3 regions of the Frigoribacterium sp. VKM Ac-2859 genome follow, and region 3 is predicted to be linked to each of the others. Evidence: predicted binding sites of a transcription regulator. Region 3 holds the regulator's gene; each other region holds the start of a gene.

Region 1 (6,079 bases), on a different contig from region 3:
CGGCCTCGCTAGCATGACGGGGTCCGCACCGGACGGTGCGGGCCCTTTCGTGTCCCGGGACGCGACCGTCACGGGTGTGACCGGCCGCCCCGATGGCACGACCGACGCACCGCTCGCGAAAGGCAGCTGATGGCCACCGACGACACCACCCCCGAGAAGCCGTCCTCGGCGCCGACCGCGCCCTCGGCTCCGACGCCGCCCGCGGCACCCACCGCGCCCCCGACGCGCCCGACCGAGGGTGGCGACGGGGCCACCGCCTCACCGCCGCTGCCTCCCACCGCCTTCCCGGGAGCCGCGTCCCAGCAGCCGTCGTCCCAGCCGCCCGCGTCGTCGCCCTACGCCGGGGCCGGCGTGCCGCCGACGGGGTCGGCGCCGTACGGGGCACCCCAGGGCGCCCCGGCGCCGCAGTCCCGTCCGGGTCAGGTCCCGCCGGGTGCTCCTCAGCCGCCCCGGCCGCCCTACGGCCAGCCGGGTGCACAGCCGCCGGCGGGGTACGGGCAGCAGGGCTACGGGCAGCAGGCGCAGAACCGGCCGCAGGGCTACGGGCAGCAGCCCGGGTACGGCCAGCAGCCGGGGTACGGCCAGCAGTCTCAGGGGCAGCGGCCTGGCTACGGGCAGCCACAGGGGCAGCCCTCGGGCCAAGGCCAGCCTCAGGGCCAGCAGCCGGGGTACGGCCAGCCTCAGGGCTTCGGCCAACAGCCCCAGGGCTACGGCGAACAGCCCCAGGGGCAGCAGCCGTCCGGGCAGTCCGGTGCGCCGTACGGTCAGCAGTCGTTCGGCCAGCAGGGTCAGCCCGTCGGACAGTACGGTCAGCAGCCCTACGGCCAGCAGGGCCAGCCCGGCGGAGCGTACGGCCAGCAGGGCCAGCCCGGCGGAGCGTACGGCCAGCAGGCCTACGGCTCGCCCTACCCGCCGTACGCCTCGGCCGGCGCCGCACAGCCCCCGCGCCTCCTCAGCCTCCTGGCGATGATCGGCTCGATCGCCGGTCTCGTGCTCGCGCCCGTCACCTTCGGGCTCTCGATCGTGGCGTCCATCGCGGGCATCGTGCTCGGGCACCTGGGCATGTCGCGTGAGCGTCCCGCGAGGGGGTTCTGGCTCACCGGGCTCATCGTCGGCTACGCCGGCGTCGTGCTCATCGTGATCGGCTGGATCGCCTTCGGCCTCTTCATCGCCGGCTTCTCGTCGGGTTCCGACTACTACGGCGGGTACTGAGTCCGGCTCCACCCCGGTGGGGCACGAGTGGGCAGGAGGCGTCGCCGCAGGGGCGAGAAGCGTCTTCTGCCCACTCGTGCGTCACCACGAGGGCGCGACGGCGGGGGCCGGCAGCAGCGAGACCCGCCGCTCTCGCGTCCCGCCCGGCGTCAGACCAGGCGCTCGCAGAGCAGGGCGGTGTGCCGCCCCGCGACCCGGGTGAGGACGAGGGTCGCCGACCCGGTCCCCTGCAACGAGAGTCGCTTGCGGAACGTCGCGGGGTCGACGTCGACTCCGCGCTTCTTGATCTCGAGACGCCCGATGCCCCGGGCCCGCAGCTCGCGCTTCAGCGTCCGCTCGTCGAGCGGGAACGTCTCGAGCACGCGGAATCCCTGCGCGAAGGGGGTGTCGACCCGCGCCTCCGTCGTCAACCAGGCGATGTCGCGACTGATCATCCGGGCGTCGATCGAGCGGGCCAGGTCGCCGATGAGGCGTGCCCGGATCACGGCGCCGTCGGGTTCGTAGAGGTACTCGCCGAGGTCGCCCGGGTCGACGTCGTCCGAGTCGGCGGCGGCCGTCAACTCCGACGCCCCGGAGGCGCCGATCACCAGGGCGGACCGGCCCACTCCCGGCCGCGCGAGCGGCCCGAACCACACGCCCACCTCGACCACGTCGCGGTCGACCGAGATCCACTGGCATTCGGCGTCCGTCGGCAGCAGCTCGCGGTCGACGCCCGGACCGAGCTTGACCCCGGTGGGCAGGCGGTCGGCGAAGCCGAAGGCGACGTCGAGGCCGGGGGACCAGTCGGCCGGATCGGCGAGGCGCTTGGTGGCGGTGTGGCCGGACGTCCGTCGCGCCGGGTCGAGGAAGACCCCCTCGACGCCTGCGAGGTCGGTCGTGGCGGCGTCCCCCTGCTCGACCCGTGACGACGGCCACGGCGCGAGGTTGTACGAGGCGACGGCCGCGGTCACCTCGTCGCGGTCGACGGCGAGCACGTCGAGGTCGAGTGCGGCGAAGGCCAGGGCGTCGCCCCCGATGCCGCAGCCCAGGTCGGCGACGCTGCCGATCCCCGCCGCGGCGTAGCGTCCGGCGTGGCGGGCGGCGACCGGGAGGCGCGTGGCCTGTTCGAGGCCCGCCTCGGTGAACAGCATGCGGCTCGCGAACTCGCCGAACTTGGCCACGGCCCGGCCGCGGAGCCGGGCCTGCGTGAGCACCGCCGACACGAGGGCGGGGGAATGGCCTTGCTTGCGCAACGCGGCCACCGTGCCGACGACGTCGTCACCGGAGGCGCCGCCCGCCGGCAGCGAGTCGAGCAGCCGCAGCCCCTCGGGCGAGAGGACTTCGAGCAGCTCGGAGGAATCCATGTCGTCCAGTGTGACGCACGCGGGCAGACGCGTTGGCACTCGGATTGACCGAGTGCCAGTCTCGTCCTACAGTTGTTCTGGCACTCGCCCCCGGCAAGTGCCAGCCCCCATGTTTTCGTAGCACCGAGAAAGAAGAGGTCACCCGTGTCGGTCAGCATCAAGCCGCTCGAAGATCGCATCGTCATTCGTCAGGTCGAAGCCGAGCAGACCACTGCTTCGGGTCTCGTGATCCCCGACACCGCCAAGGAGAAGCCCCAAGAGGGTGAAGTGGTGGCGGTCGGCCCGGGCCGCATCGACGACAACGGCAACCGCGTGCCGCTCGACGTCGCCACCGGCGACAAGGTCATCTACAGCAAGTACGGCGGAACCGAGGTGAAGTACGGCGGAGAAGACCTCCTCGTGCTCTCGGCCCGCGACGTCCTGGCGGTCATCGTCCGCTAGCACCCCGGCACGGCTCCGGCCGTGCTCCGCGACCCCGGTCGCCGTCCCGAAGGCCCCTGCTCCGGCAGGGGCCTTCGCCGTGTCGGCACCGTGTCGGCCGACGAGGGCCCGTCCCCAGGCGTCGTCGTCCGTCGATCGATCCACGGTGGCAGGAGTGGCCGTTCCGGCGGCGGGCGCAGCCACCTAGAGTCGCCTGGTGACCTCGACCCGCGCCTCCTCGTCCCCCTCCGCCCCGACCTCGGGGCTCGGCGTCGACGGGGCCGGCGGGGCGGGCCTCGCCTACGCCCTGGGGGCCTACGGGCTCTGGGGCGTCCTGCCGGTGTACTTCCTGCTGCTGGCCCCGGCCGGCCCGTTCGAGATCGTCGCCTGGCGGGTGCTCTTCTCGCTCGTCTTCTGCGCGGTGCTGCTCGTCGTGACGGGGGCGCTGCGCTCGTTCCTGGCCCTGCTGCGACAGCCGCGCCTGGTGGCCACCATGGGGGTGGCCGGCGCGTTCATCGTCGTCAACTGGACGGTCTTCATCTCGGCGACGCTCAGCGGGCACGTGGTCGAGGCGGCGCTCGGGTACTTCTTCAACCCGATCGTCACCGTCCTGCTCGGCGTGGTCGTGCTGCGCGAGCGTCTCCGCACGACCCAGTGGGTGGCCGTCGGGCTGAGCGCCGTCGCCGTCCTCGTGATCGCCGTCGGGGCGGGCCGGCCGCCGTTCATCTCGCTCGTCCTCGCGTTCTCGTTCGGGCTCTACGGCCTGGTCAAGAAGCAGGTCGGCGGTCGGGTCGACGCGGTCGGCGGGCTCACGCTCGAGACGCTCTGGATCGCCCCCTTCGCAGCCGTCACCCTGATCGTGCTGCACGTGACGGGCCTCGGCGGCGGCGTCGTGCTCGGCACCGTGAGCGTCGGGCACACCCTCGCCACGATCGGCACGGGCGTGATCACGGCCGTGCCCCTGTTGCTCTTCGCTTCGGCGACGCGTCGATTGCCCCTGACGACCGTGGGGTTGACCCAGTACGTCGCTCCCGTGCTGCAGTTCGTCGTGGGGGTCGTCGTGCTCGGCGAGCACATGTCGACCGCGCGGTGGGTCGGCTTCGCCATCGTCTGGGTCGCATCGATCGTGCTGACCGTCGACATGGTCCGTGCGGGGCGACGATCACGCCGGCCCCTCGCCGTGGCCCCGACCGCCTAGAAGCGACCATCCCTCGCAAAGTCACGAATGGCTAACGAAACGTCACTTTGACGTCGAGAACACACGCCAGAAACATTCGACCCCTAGTTTCGGACCAATCGCGGCAGGTTCGACCGCCACCGGTCGGGCTGCACTGCCGCTGTCCACGAAAGGGTTCCACGGATGATCCGATCCAGCACCGCCCTCCGAGCACTGGCTCTCGCCGGCGCAGCCTCCGTGCTGCTCGCTGCCTGTTCGACGGCATCTCCCTCTGACGACGCCTCGTCGTCGTCGTCGGCCAAGGCCGATCCCGCCGCCAAGTGCGAGGTCGGTACGCCCAGCACCGATCCCTTCGCGATCGGCACCATGCTGCCGCTGACCGGAACCCTGGCCTACCTCGGCCCGCCCGCCATCGCGGGCGCCAACCTGGCCATCAGCGACATCAACGCCGCCGGCGGCGTGCTCGACCAGCCGGCCGAGATCTCGACCAGCACCGACTCGGGCGACAGCAACGACATGACCGTGTCGAGCAACGCCGCGACGCAGCTGATCGACGCGAAGGTACCCGTCGTGCTCGGTGCCGAGTCGTCGAGCGTCACGCTCAACGTGGTCGACCAGCTCACCAGCAACTGCATCATCGAGATCTCGCCCGCCAACACGGCGAGCTCGCTCAGCGGCTACTCGTCCTACTACTACCGCACCGCTCCGCCGGACTCGGTGCAGGGCTCGGCGCTCGGCCAGCAGATCACGGCCGACGGCAACGCCAACGTCGCGTTCCTCGTCTTCAACGACACCTACGGCACGGGTCTGCGCGACTCGACGCAGAAGTCGATCGAGAGCTCGGGCGGCACCGTCGTCTACGGCGGCACCGGCAAGGGCGAAGAGTTCCCTCCCGGTCAGACCACCTTCTCGTCCGAGGTGTCGGCGGCCATCGCCGCTGAGCCCGACGCGATCGTCATCCTGGCTTTCGACGAGACCAAGTCGATCGTGCCCGAGCTGAAGAGCCAGGGCTGGGACATGAGCAAGGTCTACATGTCCGACGGCAACACGGCCGACTACAGCGCCGACTTCGAGCCCGGCACCCTCGCGGGTGCCAAGGGCACGATCCCCGGTGCCGACGCGAGCGCCGACTTCAAGTCGAAGCTCGTGGCCGGCTACAAGGCGAGCGAGGGCGGCGACCTGGCCGACTTCTCGTACGCGGCCGAGTCGTACGACGCCGTCATCCTGACCGCTCTCGCGGCACAGGCCGGTGGCGGCACCGACGCCGGGACGATCCAGGCCAACATGGCCGCGGTCTCCGGCGCCGACGGCGGCACCGAGTGCACGACGTACGCGGACTGCAAGACCGCGCTCGACGCCGGTGACGACATCCACTACACCGGCCCGTCGGGCATCGGAGCGTTCAACGACAACAACGACCCGTCGTCCGCCTCGATCGGCGTCTACACGTTCGACGACGACAACAAGCCCGTCTACCAGACCGGCATCGAGGGCAAGGTCGAATAACGGCACCTCGCACCACCCGGGGCCCGGCACGAGTCATCGTGCCGGGCCCTTCGGCGTGCCGAGGGGCGCCGTGTCGGGTCTCGGCCCCGGCCGCGCACCTGTCCGCCCCACACCTCGTCACACCGCGTTTCGTGCACCGCACCGCGTCGAGACCGGGTGCGCTGCACGAAACGCGGTGTGCACGACGGCACGTCCCGGCGCCAAGGCCCTTCTGCGTGCCAGGGAGGCGCGGAGGCGGGGCGCAGGACGGTCGCGACGTCCGCGCCCTCCGGGGCCGCGCCTCCTCGTCCCCTGGCCCCACCGGGCGTGCGTCGCACTCCCTCCGCACCGCGTCTCGTGCACCGCACCGCGTCGAGACCGGGTGCACTGCACGAAACGCGGCGCGCAGCACCCGCGTCCCCGACGCCAGCGCCCGACGCCG
Region 2 (6,079 bases), on a different contig from region 3:
TCTTCGGGGGCATCGTCCTGATGACCGGGTCGTTCTGGCTGCCCATCACCGTGATCGGCAACAGCCACAAGACCTGGTGACCGGCGCGGCACCCGCGACCGGGTGCCGCCGAGGGCGGTCGACCCGCTACGGCGTGCTGACGAACTGCTCGGGGTCGAGCAGCTTGCGAGGCTTGGCGTCGTCACCGTCGCGTCCGCCCACGTAGAGCCAGCCCAGCAACTGCTCGCCCTCACGCAGGCCGTGTGCGACCGCCACCTCGGGAGCCCGGGTCAGAACGCCCGTGCGCCAGAACACGCCCCAGCCCTCGTCGTCGAGAACGAGCGACAGCAGGTGCGCGACGCCCGAGGCGACGGACTCCTGTTCCCAGTAGGGCACCTTGCGGCTGTCGCGGGGCGAGACGACCACGGCGACGATCAGCGGCGCCCGCAGCGCCTTCTGCGTGAGCTTGTCGCGGGCGTGGCCCTCGGCCCCACCCGCGTCGGCCAGCGACCGGCCCACGACGAGCCGGTCGTCCCCGCGGAACTCGATCAGGCGCCAGGGCCTCAGCTCGGAGTGGTCCGCCACCGTCGCCGCCGACCGCACCGCGTCGAGCAACTGCTCGTGCGTCGGCGCGACGTCGGTGACCTTCGACCGCGACCGACGACGCCGGGCGGCGTCGGCGACGGCGCTCACTACTCGGCGGCCTTGAAGTCGAGCGAGATGCTGTTCATGCAGTAACGGTCGCCGGTCGGCGTGCCGAAACCGTCGGGGAACACGTGGCCGAGGTGCGAACCGCAGTTCGCGCACCGGACCTCGGTGCGGGTCATGCCGAGCGAGTTGTCCTCGATCAGCTGGACCGCGTCCGGGTTCACCGACTCGTAGAAGCTGGGCCAGCCGCAGCCGCTGTCGAACTTGGTGCCGCTCTTGAACAGTTCGGCGCTGCACGCCGCACAGGCGTAGACGCCGGCACGGCTCTCGTCGAGCAGTTCACCCGTCCACGGGCGCTCGGTGGCGGCCTCCCGCAGGACGGAGTACTGCTCGGCGTCGAGCTCTTCGCGCCACTGCTCGTCGGTCTTCTCGATCTTGTACGCCACGATGATCTCCTTGCTTGTCGGGACTCCTCATTCAACACGGTCGGCCGGTGCACGATTCCCGGGCCCCCACCGGGCTGTCAGACTCCTGCTCGTGAGCACCTCCGACCGCTTCCTGGCCGCGGCCCTCGCCTTCGACCGCGAGGGGTCGCCGTCGCAGGCAGAACTCGCGCGGGGCGTCGCGGGTGATCCGGCGGCGCTCGCCGTCGTCGATCGAGCCGAGGAGGCGCGGCGCCAGCCCGTCCTCTTCCTCGCGGTCTGCCGGTGGCTGGGTGCGCCGCACGGCCCCTGGTCGGTGCTGCGGCCCTGGCTGCTCGCCCGCTCCGACGACGTCGTGGCCGAACTCGGCCGGCGGCTCACCCAGACCAACGACGTGCGCCGCTGCGCGCCGCTGTCGATCGCGCTGGCCCGCGTGCCGGGCCCGATCGCCCTGATCGAGGTCGGCGCCTCGGCCGGGCTCTGCCTCGGTGTCGACCGCTACGGCTACCGCTCGGGTGACCGGAGTTGGGGCGATCCGTCGAGCACGGTGCAGCTCGGGATCGACGTCGTCGTCGAGGGCGCGGCCCGGTCCGAGGCGGAGCTGCCGACGGCCCCGCTTCCCGAGATCGTCTGGCGGGCGGGGATCGACCTCGACCCGGTCGACGTCCGCGACCCCGACCAGGTCGCCTGGCTCGCGACGCTGCTGCCCCCCGAGCGCGCCGATCGGCGGGACCTGCTGGGGCGGGCCGTCGCGCTCGCCCGCACCGCGCCTCCTCGTCTCGTGGCGGCGGACGCCGTCGACGGTCTCGCCCCGCTCGCGGCCGAGGCCCCGACGGGCGTCACGCTCGTCGTCGTCTCGACGGGCACACTCGTCTACCTGCCGGGTCGCCGGCGTCAGGCCTTCGTCGACGAGGTCGGCCGGCTGGGCGCGCGGTGGATCTCGTACGAACGGCGCGACCTGCTGACCGACGTGGTCGCAGAGGTGCAGCCGAGGGTGTCTCCCGACGACGCGTTCGCGGCCCTCGCCCTCGACGGCCGGGTGCTGGGCGTGGGGGACGCCCACGGCACGCGGCTGAACCTCACGGCCTGACCGCGGGTCGGGAGCTCGCGGCACCCGGCGGCTCCCCGAGCGGGTGGACGGGTTGTCGGACCACGCCCCCGGCCTCCGCGATCGGTCGGGGCGCCGCCCATAGGATGACCCGGAACCCAGGGGAGGGCCTCGACGATGGACGAGAAGGCGACAGGTGACGACGTGCGCTCGAGCGCGTTGTCCGAGCTCGACCGTGCCGTCCTGGACTTCGAGCAGCACGCCCCGGCCGCCGCCGGTGCCCGGGAGGCCGCCGTCCGTCGCGAGTTCGGCCTCGGGATCGTCCGCTACCAGCAACTGCTCAACTCGCTCATAGACCGACCCGCTGCACTGGCCTACGCACCCATGCTCGTCGGCCGCCTGCAGCGCCTGCGAGTCGCCCGCCGCGACGCCCGATCGACCCGTTCGTTCGGTCCGACCCGCTGACCCACGAGAGACCACGCATGCCGAAATTCGACCGAGACCGGTTCGACGACGTCCCCGCCGACCTCGACCGGGTCGGAGCCCACCGGGCCGAGAAGCGCCCCGGCAGCGGCTGGATCGCCTTCGCCTGGGCCGCGCTGGCCGTCGGCGTCCTGGTCGGTGCCGGCGTGGTCTACCTCGGCGTCGCGAACAACAGCTTCCAGTTCGTCAACCCCTCGTCGTCGAGCACCGCCGAGGCCGGGGCTCCCGAGAGCGACACGCCGACCCCGACGGCCACGCCGTCGGTCACCCCCCTCACCGACCCCTCACAGGTCGACCCCTCGGTGACGACCATCACCGTCCTGAACGGCACCGCCACGGCCGGGCTCGCGGGTTCGGCCTCCGAGCGGCTCGAGACCGCCGGCTGGGTCGTCGGCACCCAGGGCAACGCCAGCGAGCGCGTCGCGACGTCCACCGTCTACTACTCGGCGGCCGTCGACGAGGCCGTGGCGCTCGGGCTCGCCCAGCAGCTCGGCATCTCGGACGTCGAGCTCACCGAGGCGTTCCCCGGGGCAGCGGTCACCGTCGTCCTCGGGGCCGACTACGGCGCCTGAAGACGCCGCTCCCGCGGCATCGATCCGAGGAGGCGCGCGTCCCGTCGGGCCCTCACCGCACCTCCCGTGTTACGCCCACGTTTAATAACCGGTGAAATCCTCGTTTTCTGCGGGTGTTTCTCGGTCGGGGCGCGCTTTTCCGCTTTTCCCGTGGTTACCATCTGGAATTGGTCGCCCCTCACGGCTCGCCGACCTGGTGTTCTGCACGAGTGACGCTGTCCCGTCCGGGTTCGCAGGTCGCTGCGTCGACGACCCGGCCCTGCAGCACCGCACGCGCCGTACCACCACAGCAAAAGGGGAGCGACACCATGGCAAACGGGACCGTGAAATGGTTCAACGCGGAGAAGGGCTACGGCTTCATCACCGTCGAGGGTGACGGCCAGGACGTCTTCGTGCACTACTCGGCCATCGACATGAGCGGGTACAAGGTGCTCGAAGAGGGCCAGGCCGTCGTGTTCGAGGTCGGCACGGGCGACAAGGGGCCGCAGGCGGAGTCCGTCCGGCTCGCCTGAGGCCCGTCGGAGCGCCTCGCCGCGCCGACTCCCACGCCGCACGCCGCCACGGTCCACCGTGGCGGCGTGCTCGTGCGTCCGGGCCCCGTCACGTCACTTGCACTCTCATCGGGCGAGTGCCAGAATCGTTGCTGGCACTCGCGACACGTGAGTGCCAATGCTTCTGCTTCATGACGTCCGGGAGGGACGAAAAACACACATGGCTAAGATCATTGCTTTTGACGAAGAGGCCCGTCGTGGCCTCGAGCGTGGCCTGAACATCCTGGCCGACGCGGTGAAGGTCACGCTCGGCCCGCGTGGTCGCAACGTCGTGCTCGAGAAGAAGTGGGGCGCCCCCACCATCACGAACGACGGCGTCTCCATCGCCAAAGAGATCGAGCTCGACGACCCCTTCGAGAAGATCGGTGCCGAGCTCGTCAAAGAGGTCGCGAAGAAGACCGACGACGTCGCCGGTGACGGCACGACCACCGCGACGGTGCTGGCCCAGGCCCTCGTCCGCGAAGGTCTGCGCAACGTCGCGGCCGGTGCCGACCCCATCTCGCTGAAGCGCGGCATCGAGAAGGCCGCCCAGGCCGTCTCCGACCAGCTGCTCGCCGACGCGAAGGACATCGAGACCAAAGAGCAGATCGCTGCCACGGCCTCGATCTCGGCCGCCGACCCCACCATCGGTGCGCTCATCGCCGAGGCGATCGACAAGGTCGGCAAAGAGGGCGTCGTCACCGTCGAGGAGAGCAACACCTTCGGCACCGAGCTCGAGCTCACCGAGGGCATGCGCTTCGACAAGGGCTACCTGTCGCAGTACTTCGTCACCGACCCCGAGCGTCAGGAGGCCGTCTTCGAGGACGCCTACGTGCTCATCGTCAACTCGAAGATCTCGAACATCAAGGACCTGCTGCCGATCGTCGACAAGGTGATCCAGTCGGGCAAGCAGCTGCTGATCATCGCCGAGGACGTCGACGGCGAGGCCCTGGCCACGCTCGTCGTGAACAAGATCCGCGGCATCTTCAAGTCGGTCGCCGTCAAGGCCCCCGGCTTCGGTGACCGTCGCAAGGCTCAGCTCCAGGACATCGCCATCCTCACCGGTGGTCAGGTCATCGCCGAAGAGGTCGGTCTCAAGCTCGAGAACGCGACGCTCGACCTGCTCGGCCGTGCCCGCAAGGTCATCATCACCAAGGACGAGACGACCATCGTCGAGGGTGCCGGCGACGACGAGCAGATCGCCGGCCGCGTCCGTCAGATCCGCAGCGAGATCGAGGCGACCGACAGCGACTACGACCGCGAGAAGCTCCAGGAGCGCCTCGCGAAGCTCGCCGGTGGCGTCGCCGTCATCAAGGCGGGTGCCGCGACCGAGGTCGAGCTGAAAGAGCGCAAGCACCGCATCGAGGACGCCGTGCGCAACGCGAAGGCCGCCGTCGAAGAGGGCATCGTCGCCGGTGGTGGCGTCGCTCTCATCCAGGCCGGCAAGACCGCTCTGGCCAACCTGCAGCTCGAGGGCGACGAGGCGACGGGTGCGAACATCGTCCGCGTCGCGATCGACGCTCCCCTGAAGCAGATCGCCTTCAACGCCGGCATGGAGCCCGGCGTCGTGGCCGACAAGGTCCGAGGGCTCGACATCGGTTGGGGCCTCAACGCCGCGACCGGCGAGTACGTCGACATGCTGGCCGCCGGCATCATCGACCCCGCCAAGGTCACGCGCTCGGCTCTGCAGAACGCCGCGTCGATCGCCGGTCTGTTCCTCACGACCGAGGCCGTCGTCGCCGACAAGCCCGAGAAGAACCCGGCCCCGGTCGGCGACCCCTCGGGTGGCATGGACTTCTAGTCCGCAGCCGCGCGGCTCACGCCGCGCACACGCTCAAGGGCGGTTCCCCTCCGGGGGAGCCGCCCTTCGGCGTCGCCGCGGGAGAGGCGCGCCTCGTGCTCGGTGGTTCGGCCGCTTCCGCTTCCGTGGAACACGCCAGGACGTGGTCACGACGCCACGAGAAAACGTGGTGCAGTGCCCACTTCGTGGCGTCGTGGCACGGTCGCGCAGGGCGCAGGGCGCAGGGCGCAGGGCGCAGGGCGCAGGGCGCACGGCTCGGGGCCCGGGGGCCGGGCGGGCCGTGCCGGTCGGGCTAGGCGGTCACGCCGGCGGGCTCGGCCGCGATGACGGCGTCGGCGGGCATCAGCGGCAGGGCCACACGGAAGGTGGCTCCACCGCCGGGGGTGTCGTCGACGTCCACCGAGCCGCCGTGGGCCGCGACGATGCCCGAGACGATGGCCAGGCCGAGGCCGCTGCCACCGGTGTCGCGCGTGCGGGACGAGTCGGCACGCCAGAACCGCTGGAAGATCTTCTCGCGGATCTGCGGCGGGATGCCCTCGCCGTGGTCGACGATGGCGACGGTGGCCACACCGCGTCCGGGGTCGGACTGCACCACG
Region 3 (6,079 bases):
GTGATCATGGAGCTCTGCCAGCAGCGCCGCGGCACCCTGCTGGGCATGGAGTACCTCGGCGAGGACCGGGTCGAGATCCGTTACGCGATGCCCCTCGGCGAGATCGTGTTCGACTTCTTCGACAGCCTCAAGTCGAAGACGGCGGGCTACGCCAGCCTCGACTACGAGCCCATCGGCGATCAAGAGGCCGACCTGGTCAAGGTCGACATCCTGTTGCAGGGTGAGCAGGTCGACGCCTTCAGCGCCATCGTGCACCGCGACAAGGCCTACGCCTACGGGGTGCTCATGACGGGCCGCCTGCGCGAACTCATCCCGAGGCAGCAGTTCGAGGTCCCCATCCAGGCCGCCATCGGTGCCCGGATCATCGCCCGCGAGAGCATCCGGGCGATGCGCAAGGACGTCCTGGCCAAGTGCTACGGCGGCGACATCTCGCGCAAGCGCAAACTCCTCGAGAAGCAGAAAGAGGGCAAGAAGCGCATGAAGACCATCGGTCGGGTCGACGTGCCCCAAGAGGCCTTCATCGCCGCCCTCAGCGGCGACGTCGAGAAGAAAGACAAGAAGTAGGGTCCATGCGTCGAGCCACCCACACCGAGACCCGCGCGACCTACGGCGAGGTCGGGGCGACGCAGGCCCCCGACCTCATGCAGTACCCGCCGAAGGGGTTCAAGCCGGCCGAGTACCGGGCCCGCGTCGGTCACGGCGACGCCCGCTTCGCCGCGGCCTGGATCGCCACCATGACCTGGCAGATCCAGGAGCGCAGCGGCATCCGCGTCCGGGTCGACAGCGTGCCGCCGGCCGACGAGAGCGAGTACACGCCCGTCCAGTTCGACGAGCACGGGCAACCGGTCGACGCCGCCGAGTGGGCGACCGCGCGTGACGAGTCGCGCTACTCGCCCGACGGCACGCCCTTCCTCACGGCGGGCACGACGGCCACGCTCAGCATCGAGGCCTACGGGCGCACGGTCGAGGCCCCGGTGCGCGTCGTCTACGTGATCGACGAACCGAAGCGCAAGGGTTTCGCGTACGGAACCCTCGACGGCCACCCCGAGAGCGGCGAGGAGTCCTGGATCGTCGACCAGACCGACGACGGTTCGGTCTGGCTCTCCATCCGGTCGTTCTCGAAGCCGTCGAGCGCGAAGTGGCGTCTCGTGGCACCGTTCCTGCGGCGCACGCAGGCGCAGTACACGAAGCGGTACCTGCGGGCACTGAGCCTCAACGAGAAGGGCGAACAGACCGACGAGGTCGTCGTCGTCGAGGACACCGAGGCCGGCGTCGGCGACCCCCGCGGTGACGAGCGCCCCCCGACCGGCCCGCGCGGCGACGCCGCGGGAACCGGCGCCTGACGGTGCCCGGAGCCCTTCCCCTCGGCGATCCCGCCCCCGTCGACGGACGCCTGCCCGAGACCGTCGCCGTCGGCGCGGACGACCGCAACTTCGGGGTCTACCTGCACGTCCCGTTCTGCCGCGTGCGCTGCGGGTACTGCGACTTCAACACCTACACGGGCGACGAGCTGCGAGGCGCTCGTCGCGACGACTACGCCGGGCAGGCCGTCACCGAGATCGAGCTCGGGGGCCGGGTGCTGCGCGAGGCGGGCCTCCCGCCGCGCCGCGCCTCCTCGGTGTTCTTCGGCGGGGGCACCCCGACGATGCTGCCCTCGGGCGACCTCACGTCGATGCTCCACGCGATGGTCGACACCTGGGGTCTCGAGCCCGGCGCCGAGGTGACGACCGAGGCGAACCCCGACTCGGTCGACGCCGCGTACCTGCAGCAGCTCGCCGACGCCGGCTTCACGCGCGTCAGCTTCGGCATGCAGTCGGCCGTCCCGAGCGTGCTCGCCACCCTCGAGCGCACGCACGACCCCGAGCGCATCCCGTTCGTGGTGCGCTGGGCCCGTGACGCCGGGCTCGACGTCAGCCTCGACCTCATCTACGGCACGCCCGGCGAGACCCTCGACGACTGGAGGCGTTCCCTGGACGTCGCCCTCGAGCAGGAGCCCGACCACCTCTCCGCGTACTCGCTGATCGTCGAGGACGGCACGAAGCTCGCCCGCCAGATCAAGCGGGGCGAGGTCCCGATGCCCGACGACGACACCGCGGCCGACATGTACGAGATCGCGGACGACCGGCTCGCCGGCGCGGGCTACGACTGGTACGAGGTCAGCAACTGGTCGCGTGGCGTCGAGCACCGTTCCCGCCACAACCTGGCGTACTGGCAGGGCCACGACTGGTGGGGCGTCGGCCCGGGCGCGCACAGTCACGTCGGTGGCGTCCGCTGGTGGAACGTCAAGCACCCCGCCGCCTACCAGCAGCGCATGGCCGCGGGCGAGTCGCCGGCCGCCGGGCGCGAGACCCTCGACGACGAGACCCGTCGGGTCGAGCGCGTCCTGCTCGGGGTGCGCATCCGCGAGGGGCTGCCCACCTCCGAGCTCGACGACGACGGACGCCGGGCCGTCGGTGGCCTCATCGCCGACGGCTGGGTCGAGGGGCGTCCGGCCCTGCGGGGTCGTGTCGTGCTCACGCGCGAGGGGCGGCTCATGGCCGACGCCGTCGTGCGGCGTCTGCTGCCCGACTGAGCGTCCCGATCGTGCTGATCGCCGCGGCGCCCCGCGGTGGCGACCAGGAGGCGCGGGCCCGGAACGCAGGAGGCGCGGCTCCCGGGGGGAGTCGCGCCTCGCGTCGTGCCCGTCCGGGCCGGTCGACCGTCTACTTGACGAACTCGATGGTCAGCGGGTACTTGTACCACTCGCCCTTGTTGGCCGCGACGGCGGCGATGATCGAGAAGATGATCACGAGGATGCCGGCGACGAGGGCGAGCACCCCTCCGATGACGATGATCGACAGGATCGCCGAGATCACGTAGACGATGGCCATCGTGATCTGGAAGTTCAGCGCGGTCCTGGTGTGCTCCCGGATGAACGGGCCGCGGTCCTTCAACACGAGGTAGCCGACGAGGGCGGGGACGAACGCGAAGAGGATCCCGCCGAGGTGGATGAGCGTCGACCAGAGCTTCTCGTCCTCGGGGCGCATCGGCTGGACGGGCTGCGGCTGGTAGCCGGGCTGCTGGCCGAAGCCGGGGCCGGACTGCTGGCCCTGGCCGGGCTGACCCTGGCCGGGCAGACCCTGCCCGTACGGCTGGCCGGGCTGACCGTTCTGGCCGGGCTGGCCGTTCTGCGGGCCGTTCGGCTGGGCGGGAGGGTTCTCGGTCATGGCTGCACCTGTTCGTGAGTGTCCTGCGGATGTCCCCGCCACCCTAGGGCAGCCGGGCGCGGCCCGAGTAGGCCTCGCGACGGAGGTGTCGTACGATTGGCAGTCCGGCACGTCGAGTGCCAGGCCCGGTCGCCCGGCGTGCGGACGACCCGGGGGACGTCGAGCGAAGAGAGGTGCGTCATGGTCTCCGAACGCGGTCTCGAAGTGCTTCGCGTCATCGTGCACGACTACGTCGCGTCCCGCGAGCCGGTCGGGTCGAAGTCCATCGTCGAGCGACACCAGTTCGGCGTCTCGGCGGCGACCATCCGCAACGACATGGCGCTGCTCGAAGAAGAAGAGCTCATCGCGGCACCGCACACCTCGTCGGGACGCGTGCCGACCGACAAGGGCTACCGGCTCTTCGTCAACCAGCTCGCCGACCTGCGCCCGCTCAGCGCGGCCCAGCGGCAGGCCATCGAGACGTTCCTGGGCGACTCCACCGACCTCGACGAGGTGCTCGGTCGGACGGTCCGGCTCCTGTCGCAACTCACCAACCAGGTGGCCCTGGTGCAGTACCCCACCTTCTCCCGGGCCCGCGTGCGTCACGTCGAGCTGGTCAGCCTGGGTGACGGTCGCGTCATGACGGTGCTGATCACCGACAGCGGCCAGGTCGAGCAACGGGTCGTCGACATCCGCACCGCCGTCGACGAGTCCTTCCTGTCCGAGTTGCGGGCCGCCATCAACGCCGCGGTCGGCGGTCGGCCCCTGGGTGAGGCCTCCACCGCCCTCACCGACCTGCCGGCGCGGTTCCGTCCCGACCTCGCGGCGGTCGTCGGCGTGGTCGTCGCGAGCCTCACCGAGCAGATCGCCTCCGGACGCCAGGACCGCCTCGTCATGGCCGGTGCGGCGAACCTGGTGCGCACGGGCGACGACTTCAGCGGCGACCTCTTCCCCGTGCTCGAGGCGATCGAAGAGCAGGTGGCCCTCTTGCGGCTCTTCGGCGAGATGCAACTCGACGCCGTCGACGTGGCCGCGAGCATCGGCCGCGAGAACGCGTCGTTCGGGTTGTCCCAGGCGTCCGTGCTGGCCAGCGGGTACTCGACGCAGGGCAGCGAGATCGCGAGGCTCGGCGTGCTCGGGCCCATGCGCATGGACTACTCGACCAACATGGCGGCGGTCCGTGCCGTCGCGCGGTACCTGTCGTCGCTGCTCACCGAGCGGTAGTCGACCACCACGGCCCCGGCCGTCCCACGACCCCCATCCCCGTCCCGGTCCGCCGGGCCCGGCCCCGCCGGGAAGACCACCACACCACACCAGAGGCAGACGAGAACCAGTGGCAGATCATTACGACGTCCTCGGAGTCGACCGTCAGGCGACCCCGGAAGAGATCAAGAAGGCGTACCGCAAGCTCGCCCGCGAGCTTCACCCCGACGTCAATCCCAGCCCCGACGCGTCCGAACGGTTCAAGGACGTCACGCACGCCTACGACGTGCTCAGCGACCCGCAGCAGCGCGAACGCTACGACCTCGGCCCCCAGCCCGGCTTCGGTGGCGGCGGCGGAGGCGGGGCCGCCGGCTTCGGCGACATCTTCGACGCGTTCTTCGGCGGCGGTGGCCAGGGCCAGCGTCAGGGTCCGCGGTCCCGGCGGGAACGCGGGCAGGACGCGCTCCTGCGCCTCGAGGTCGACCTCGAGGACATCGTCTTCGGCACGCAGCGCGACATCGAGGTCGATACGGCCGTCCTCTGCGACACGTGCAGCGGCTCGTGCTGCGCACCCGGCACCTCGCCCCAGACCTGCGACATCTGCGGTGGCTCCGGACAGATCCAGCGCACCGTGCGCTCGCTGCTCGGCAACGTCATGACGTCGAGCCCGTGCGGGACCTGCCGTGGTTACGGCACCGTCATCCCCAACCCCTGCCCCACGTGCCAGGGCCAGGGTCGCGTCCGGGCCCGACGTTCGATCCCCATCGACATCCCCGCGGGCGTCGACACCGGACTCCGGCTCCAGCTGCCCGGTCAGGGCGAGGTCGGCCAGGCCGGTGGCCCGAACGGCGACCTGTACCTCGAGGTCAAGGTGCGACACCACGACACCTACAGCCGCAACGGCGACGACCTGCTGGCCACGCTCGAGGTGCAGATGGCCGACGCCATCCTCGGCACGTCGACGACGCTCACCGGGCTCGACGGCGAGATCGAGGTCGAGATCAAGCCCGGCACCCAGAGCGCCGACATCCTCACCGTGAAGGACCGCGGCATCACCAGGCTGCGCGGCACGGGTCGCGGCGACCTCAAGATCGGCGTCCAGGTGGTCACCCCGACCAAGCTCAGCCACAAGGAGCGCGAGCTGATCGAGAAGTTCGCCTCGGGTCGGCGCTCCCCGGCGCCCGAGCTGTCGCACTTCCAGCAGGGTCTCTTCGGCAAGTTGCGCGACCGCTTCCTGAACTTCTGATCGTGGCGCACTTCTACCTGGTCGACGACCTGGTCGCCGCCGAGATCGGCTCGAGCGTCGAGCTGACCGGTTCCGAGGCCCGACACGCGGTCACGGTCAGCCGGGTGCGGGTGGGCGAGCCGCTGACCCTCGGCAACGGACGGGGGCTGGTGGTCCAGGGCGAGGTGTCCGAGGCGACCCCCGAGCGGCTGGTGCTGCTCGCGACCCGGGTCGTCCGGCACGAACCGCCGACGACGCGGCTGGTCCTCGCCCAGGCGCTGGCCAAGGGGGACCGCGACGAACTCGCCGTGCAGGCCGCGACCGAGCTCGGCGTCGACGAGATCGTCCCGTGGGCCGCGGCGCGCAGCATCTCCCGCTGGGAGGGCCCCAAGGTCGCCAAGGGCCTCACCCGCTGGTCGTCGATCGTCCGCGAGGCGACCAAGCAGTCGATCCGTCCCTGGTCGCC

What was found. Region 3 encodes HrcA, which represses chaperone genes, less so after heat shock. Its sites were predicted from a motif close to TTNGCACTCGNNNNNNNCGAGTGCNAA; they were not measured.
Region 1: groES (co-chaperone GroES) is a predicted target of HrcA. The motif match lies at 2,588-2,614, and genes of this name have one in related genera.
Region 2: groL (chaperonin GroEL) is a predicted target of HrcA. The motif match lies at 3,796-3,822, and genes of this name have one in related genera.

What each region holds. Positions count from the first base shown of each region.
Region 1 covers NZ_JABMLC010000002.1:783,551-789,629, reverse strand. Annotated here, with positions in the region: gene HQQ78_RS15935 (DUF4190 domain-containing protein) at 130-1,212, shown strand; gene HQQ78_RS11525 (class I SAM-dependent methyltransferase) at 1,362-2,555, opposite strand; gene groES (co-chaperone GroES) at 2,700-2,996, shown strand; gene rarD (EamA family transporter RarD) at 3,193-4,173, shown strand; gene HQQ78_RS11510 (ABC transporter substrate-binding protein) at 4,336-5,658, shown strand.
Region 2 covers NZ_JABMLC010000002.1:608,761-614,839, reverse strand. Annotated here, with positions in the region: gene HQQ78_RS10745 (hypothetical protein) at 1-80, shown strand, start outside; gene HQQ78_RS10740 (nitroreductase family protein) at 127-672, opposite strand; gene msrB (peptide-methionine (R)-S-oxide reductase MsrB) at 672-1,073, opposite strand; gene HQQ78_RS10730 (DUF2332 domain-containing protein) at 1,165-2,139, shown strand; gene HQQ78_RS10725 (DUF3263 domain-containing protein) at 2,275-2,562, shown strand; gene HQQ78_RS10720 (LytR C-terminal domain-containing protein) at 2,580-3,152, shown strand; gene HQQ78_RS10715 (cold-shock protein) at 3,461-3,664, shown strand; gene groL (chaperonin GroEL) at 3,864-5,483, shown strand; gene HQQ78_RS10705 (cell wall metabolism sensor histidine kinase WalK) at 5,776-6,079, opposite strand, start outside.
Region 3 covers NZ_JABMLC010000001.1:544,682-550,760, reverse strand. Annotated here, with positions in the region: gene lepA (translation elongation factor 4) at 1-564, shown strand, start outside; gene HQQ78_RS02580 (DUF1990 family protein) at 570-1,343, shown strand; gene hemW (radical SAM family heme chaperone HemW) at 1,346-2,572, shown strand; gene HQQ78_RS15710 (DUF4870 domain-containing protein) at 2,703-3,206, opposite strand; gene hrcA (heat-inducible transcriptional repressor HrcA) at 3,387-4,409, shown strand; gene dnaJ (molecular chaperone DnaJ) at 4,519-5,634, shown strand; gene HQQ78_RS02555 (16S rRNA (uracil(1498)-N(3))-methyltransferase) at 5,637-6,079, shown strand, end outside.